2 regions of the Vibrio sp. HB236076 genome follow, and region 2 is predicted to be linked to the other one. Evidence: predicted binding sites of a transcription regulator. Region 2 holds the regulator's gene; the other holds the start of a gene.
The links. Region 2 encodes PurR, which represses purine synthesis genes. Its sites were predicted from a motif close to TNANGNAAACGTTTNCNTNA; they were not measured.
Positions count from the first base shown of each region.

Region 1: a site for PurR is predicted at 1,443-1,462, ahead of AB0763_RS00640 (uracil-xanthine permease family protein). Genes of this name have one in related genera too.

Region 1 covers NZ_CP162601.1:143,841-147,053, reverse strand. The annotation lists gene recG (ATP-dependent DNA helicase RecG) at 1-1,011, shown strand, start outside; gene AB0763_RS00640 (uracil-xanthine permease family protein) at 1,614-2,996, shown strand; partial or broken gene envZ (two-component system sensor histidine kinase EnvZ) at 3,145-3,213, opposite strand, start outside.
Region 2 covers NZ_CP162601.1:1,333,475-1,336,687, reverse strand. The annotation lists gene elyC (envelope biogenesis factor ElyC) at 1-448, shown strand, start outside; gene purR (HTH-type transcriptional repressor PurR) at 741-1,745, shown strand; cyclic di-GMP riboswitch class I at 1,906-2,005, shown strand; gene AB0763_RS05850 (TfoX/Sxy family DNA transformation protein) at 2,312-2,899, shown strand; gene AB0763_RS05845 (DUF2007 domain-containing protein) at 3,048-3,213, shown strand, end outside.

The DNA of each region.
Region 1 (3,213 bases), 1.2 Mb from region 2:
AAAGCAAAAGAGGCACAACTCGCGGCGATAGCCGATGGGCGCGCACAAATGGTGGTCGGCACTCATGCCCTATTTCAACAACAAGTGCAGTTTGACAACCTCGCCTTGGTCATCATTGATGAACAACATCGATTTGGCGTTCATCAACGACTTGAACTACGAGAAAAAGGGGCCAAACAAGGTTATTATCCTCACCAGTTAATCATGACAGCGACCCCCATTCCTCGCACGCTGGCCATGACGGCGTACGCCGATTTAGAAACCTCAGTGATCGATGAACTGCCCCCCGGGAGAACCCCGATCCAAACGGTTGCCATTCCAGACAGTAAACGCGGGGACATCATTGAGCGTGTCCGTCACGCCTGCCAACACGAAGGCAAACAAGCCTATTGGGTCTGCACCCTGATCGACGAATCCGAAGTGCTTGAAGCACAGGCCGCTGCCGATATTGCCACTGAGCTCCAAGCTGCCTTGCCCGATCTCAAAATAGGTTTAGTACACGGCCGAATGAAAGCCGCGGAAAAGCAACAAGTCATGCAGGCGTTTAAACAAAACGAATTACAGTTATTAGTGGCCACCACCGTGATTGAAGTCGGTGTCGATGTCCCCAATGCCAGCTTAATGATCATCGAAAATCCCGAACGCTTGGGGCTTGCTCAACTTCACCAGTTGCGCGGTCGCGTCGGTCGTGGCTCTGTCGCCAGTCATTGTGTCTTGCTGTATCACTCTCCATTGTCTAAAACGGCACAAAAACGCCTGGCGGTATTGCGCGAGAGCAACGATGGCTTTGTGATTGCACAGCGCGACCTTGAGATTCGTGGTCCCGGGGAATTGCTTGGCACCAAACAAACAGGCCTTGCCGACTTTAAAATTGCCGACTTGATGCGCGACCAATATTTGATCCCCGAAGTACAGCGCCTTGCTCGTCACCTTCACGATCAATACCCAACCAATGCTAAAGATATTATTGACCGCTGGCTCGGTGATCGGGATGTGTATTCGCGCGCCTAATGCCGACCTCATGGGTTTACCCGTCGTGCCCCACGGGGTCTGATTCGCACACCTTATACCAATCTGATTAAGTCTGTGGTCAAGGAAAGCGCAGAATCAAGCTTGAGAACAAGGCAACCTATTTGCTTATAAAGACAAGACAGTGAGTCGTTGTTCTACCAGTTATTTTCACAACGATGTTATCGCGTTTTTTAGCCCGCCAGGGTGACCTGCTATTTAATTAGATTGGCATTAAATAGCAACCGTTTGCGTTCTCAAAGAAAGCCTTTATAATCAGCGCCTTCTTATGCCAAGTGATGATTTGTTATCAATAATAGTACGGTTATACCACGCTTTTTGAACAAACGGCTCCCGCTTTAGGGTATCCGCTCTGATGAATACCCATCTGGTTAAGTCTGTGGTCAATAGGTGCGCAGGAAAACGCTTGAGAACAAGGCAACCTCTTGGCTTATAAAGAGAAGAACCTCCGTCGTTATTCTACCCGTGATGTTCTTAACGACGTTATCGAGTGTTTAACCCGCTATTTAGTTAGATTGGTATAACCGCAACCACAGAGTAATCGGTGTCACCTATTAATACGCTTATTTGCAAGGAATCTAGTTATGTCTGGTCCGACGAAAAACTCCGAACTGATTTTCCAACTCAATGACCGCCCGCCTCTGCCGCAAACACTTTTTGCCGCCATTCAGCATCTATTGGCCATGTTTGTTGCTGTGATCACGCCTTCCTTGATTATTTGTCAAACTTTAGGGGTGGATAGCCAGCAAACCAATACCATTATCAGTATGTCTTTATTTGCCTCAGGCCTTAGCTCACTGATCCAAATTCGTCGCTTCGGGCCAATCGGTTCTGGGCTTCTGTCCATTCAAGGCACCAGTTTCAACTTTCTTGGCCCAATTATCGGCGCAGGATTATCACTCAAAGCTGGAGGCGCCGATGTTGAAACTATGATGGCCGCGATTTTTGGTACCATTTTGGTTGCCTCGAGCGCAGAGGTCATCTTGTCGCAGGTATTGTCTTACGCACAGCGCATCATTACTCCATTGGTCTCTGGCATTGTTGTCACTTTGATTGGTTTAACGCTCATTCAAGTCGGCTTAGTCTCGATTGGCGGTGGGTACGCTGCCATGTCGGACAACACCTTTGGTCAATTGTCGAATTTGGGCTTAGCGGGATTGGTATTGGCCATCATTGTTTTACTCAACCGCAGCCGTCAACCGTACTTGCGTGTTGCGTCAATCGTTATCGCCATGGTGGTGGGTTATGTGGTTGCTTACTTTACCGGCATGGTCAAACCCAGTACCCCGAATGAGCAAGCTTGGATTGCTATCCCACACCCAATGCAATTTGGGCTCAGTTTCGATGCGAGCTTGTTTATTCCACTCGTGTTGGTGTTTATTATTACCGCATTAGAAGCGATTGGCGATATCACCGCAACATCAGAAGTCTCTGGCGAACCCGTCAAAGGCCCAGTTTACATCAAACGCATCAAAGGCGGCGTGCTGGCCGATGGCATCAACTCTGCGTTGGCGGCTTTACTCAACAGCTTTCCCAACTCAACCTTTAGCCAAAACAATGGCATCATCATGTTAACTGGCGTCGCGAGTCGTTATGTCGGTTACTTTATCGCCGTCATGTTAATGATTCTTGGTTTGTTTCCTTCCGTTGCCACTTTTGTACAAGGGATCCCTGAACCGGTTCTTGGCGGTGCAACATTAGTGATGTTTGGCACCATTGCCGCCGCAGGGGTTCGTATTATCGCGCGCGTTGAGCTCGACCGTCGCGCCATTTTGATTATGGCCTTGTCTTTTTCGATGGGGCTGGGCGTCGTTCAACAACCCGATATTTTACAGTTTATGCCAGAGATGGTGAAAAACATCCTCTCTTCCGGCGTCGCCGCGGGCGGACTCACCGCCATTTTACTCAATTTGATTCTGCCCGAAACCACGGCGGAGAGCGTTCAAGAAAACGAGAGTCAACCCTAACGTTGCCAAGCGATGATCACCACAGCCACTGCCGATAAGCAGTGGCTTTTTTACGATTCGACTTGCGCTACTTGTGATTGTTATTGCTGTAATGGCGCCCGCCAGGTGTGGCTTTTTTCAGATTCAAACGCACTTTTTTCTTACCATGAGTCGGGAAGCACAATTGCACTTTTAGTCCACCATCGGGACGATTATTCACAATCAAGGACCCTTGGTG
Region 2 (3,213 bases):
TCCTGGCTCTAAAATGATTTTGTCCGGCTATGCGGGTGGCACCAGTATTAGTCACGCGCGCATGATGGCCAAAGTCGCTCTCGCCCTCGGCGTAAATAAAAGCGACATCATATTATTAGAAACGGCCAAAGACACATGGGAAGAAGCTCGACAAGCCGCGGCATTTGTGGGTACTCAGCGATTAGTCCTTGTCACATCAGCGAGTCATATGCCTCGTGCAATGAAAGAGTTCACTAATGCCGGTTTAACTCCGCTACCCGCACCAACAAACTATTTAGCCAATCGCCAGACACAACAATTTTGGACTCGATATTTACCCAGTAGCCGTTACTTAGAACAAACCGAGTTGTTTTGGCATGAACAGCTTGGCTTGTGGTGGATTCAGTTGCGTCAATTTTTATTGCCTCACAACCAAGAAACCATCGAAGCCAGCCAAACTGAGCTATAATACCATTCTATGAACAAGGTGCTTTTTAATCAGCACTGACTAGACAAAGCGGTAAAATTTAATCATAATTTGCCGCTTTTCAACTGACGTTTTACTTTCTTTATCTGTCTCGATGACTCTCAATACACTGTGACTTGCTTTGACCGATTATCGACAAAACCAATTATCGATAAAAAACAAAGCAAACGATTGCTATGAAACAAAATAAGTATTGAAAGGCAGTATTTGACATACCTACGCGTACTGTAAACGCCAGTTTTGCGTCTCTAACACATAATAATTAGGATACCCTATGGCCACCATTAAAGACGTTGCCCGCTTAGCCGGAGTTTCAACCACCACGGTTTCCCACGTGATTAATAAAACACGTTTTGTTGCTGAAGGAACGCAAGAAAAGGTCATGAAGGCCGTTGATGAGTTAAATTATGCGCCAAGTGCAGTCGCTCGCAGCTTGAAATGCAACACAACTCGTACCATCGGTATGTTGGTCACTCAATCTACCAACCTGTTCTTTTCTGAAGTCATCGATGGTGTGGAAAGTTATTGTTACCGTCAAGGTTATACCTTAATTTTGTGTAACACCGGTGGCATTTACGAAAAACAACGCGATTATATCCGTATGCTAGCAGAGAAACGCGTTGATGGTATTTTAGTCATGTGTTCTGATTTAACCGATGAATTGAACGACATGTTAGATCGCCACAAAGACATACCTAAAGTGATCATGGACTGGGGACCGGAAAACCCACAGGTTGACAAAATTATCGACAACTCGGAAGAAGGCGGCTACCTTGCCACTAAATACCTCATTGATAATGGGCATACTCAAATTGCCTGTTTAAGTGGTCACTTTGAAAAACTGGCTTGTAAAGAGCGCATTGTAGGTTTTAGGCGTGCCATGGCGCAAGCAAACCTCACTGTCAATGAAAACTGGATTTTAGAAGGCAATTTTGAATGTGATACCGCGGTGCTAGCGGCCGACAAAATTATTGCCATGAAGGAAAAGCCAACGGCGGTATTCTGTTTTAATGACACTATGGCACTTGGGCTTATAAGCCGTTTACAACAAAATGGTCTTAAAGTACCGGAAGATATCTCCGTTATCGGTTATGACAACATCGAATTAGCAGAATACTTTTCACCACCACTGACAACCGTTCACCAACCCAAACGCCGTGTCGGTAAAAATGCGTTTGAAATTCTGATGGCCAGAATTAAAAACAAACAAAACGAGCGTCGCGTATTTGAGATGCACCCAGAGATCGTGACGCGTCAATCGGTAAAAAAAATCAATTAACGTCTTATCCTCTGATTTTAACCATATGAAATCAGAGGATATTCATAAAAAACCTTATCCATAACTCGCTTTTTCGCCAACGCATTCTATACTTGAACTAGTATCACATTTTGTGGCACGAACTAAACCTTCTCGTTGAGAATTTCGTATTCTTAGTGTGTCACGAAAAAGGCAAACCATTTGAAAGAATGGGACGCAAAGCTTCCGGCCTTAAGCACCTTTACTCTTTAGTTTAGGTGACAGGTAGCGGGGTTACCGAAGTTAAGTAACAAGAAAAATCTTTACGTTTCAATGACATCTTTCTTCTACTTACATGCGATAATCTCACGCCTGCAAAAGCCATATTGGAATGGTGACTAACTGTCTCTGCCTTGATATCTCATTAAGTCTTCTATTGTGCGACGGAGAGTCAATGACAATAAATGGTATTGAGTTTGTCAATTATATACTTTTTATCATCTTTCTTGTTGCACCTGTTACCGATGGCTTGAGGTTCAATCGCAGATTCTATTGCTACCTTTGGGTATAGAGTGGCATTAATTTTTATACACCGAGAATAGAGAATCATGGATAAACCGATACTCAAAGACTCAATGAAACTATTTGAGCCACTTGGAAACATAAAATCAAGGTCCATGTTTGGTGGATTTGGTATTTTTTCTGGCGACATCATGTTTGCTCTCGTGGTAAAAGACGAGTTACACATACGCGCTGATAAACAAAAAGCCAAATTATTCACCAAACAAGGAATGTCTCCTTATGTTTATCACAAACGCGGCTTTCCTGTTGTAACAAAGTACTTTGCTGTCAAAAATGAACAATGGCAATCAACTGACACTATCTTTGAGTTAGCACAAGAAGCCCTCACACAAGCTCGCGCAGACAAAGTGCATCAACAGCGCGAACATGTAGATCGTTTAAAAGATTTACCTAACTTGCGTCTTGGCACCGAGAGAATGTTGAAAAGAGCGGGAATCGAGTCCGTCGAAGCGTTAAAACAACGCGGTTCACTTGAAGCCTTCAAAGCTATCCGCGCTTTCAACGAAGAGGTCACTGTTGAACTTTTATGGGCCTTAGAAGGCGCGATAGAAGGTAAGCATTGGAGCGTCATCCCTCAATCAAGACGTGAAGAGCTACTGGCTCATTTAAATTAAATCCAAAGCACTCTAATTCAGTATTAGAGTGCTCTTTTTACTGCAAATACGTTTTTTATTTCTTCCTGCCAACACGACTGGGTTAACATTCATACCACACTGTGCTACTTATTAATTATGTGTACCAGTAAACAAAAAGAGCATTGAGATGAAATTAATCAGTTTAGCTAACCCAATTGAAATAGAAATACTTTGTCACTACTTGCAATCTCACTCTATTGACTGCCAAGTCTTTTTACGACACACGCAATCCGTTGTTGGAGAGATCCCTCTTGATGACGAAAATGGCCCTATGATTTGGCTTAATAATCCTG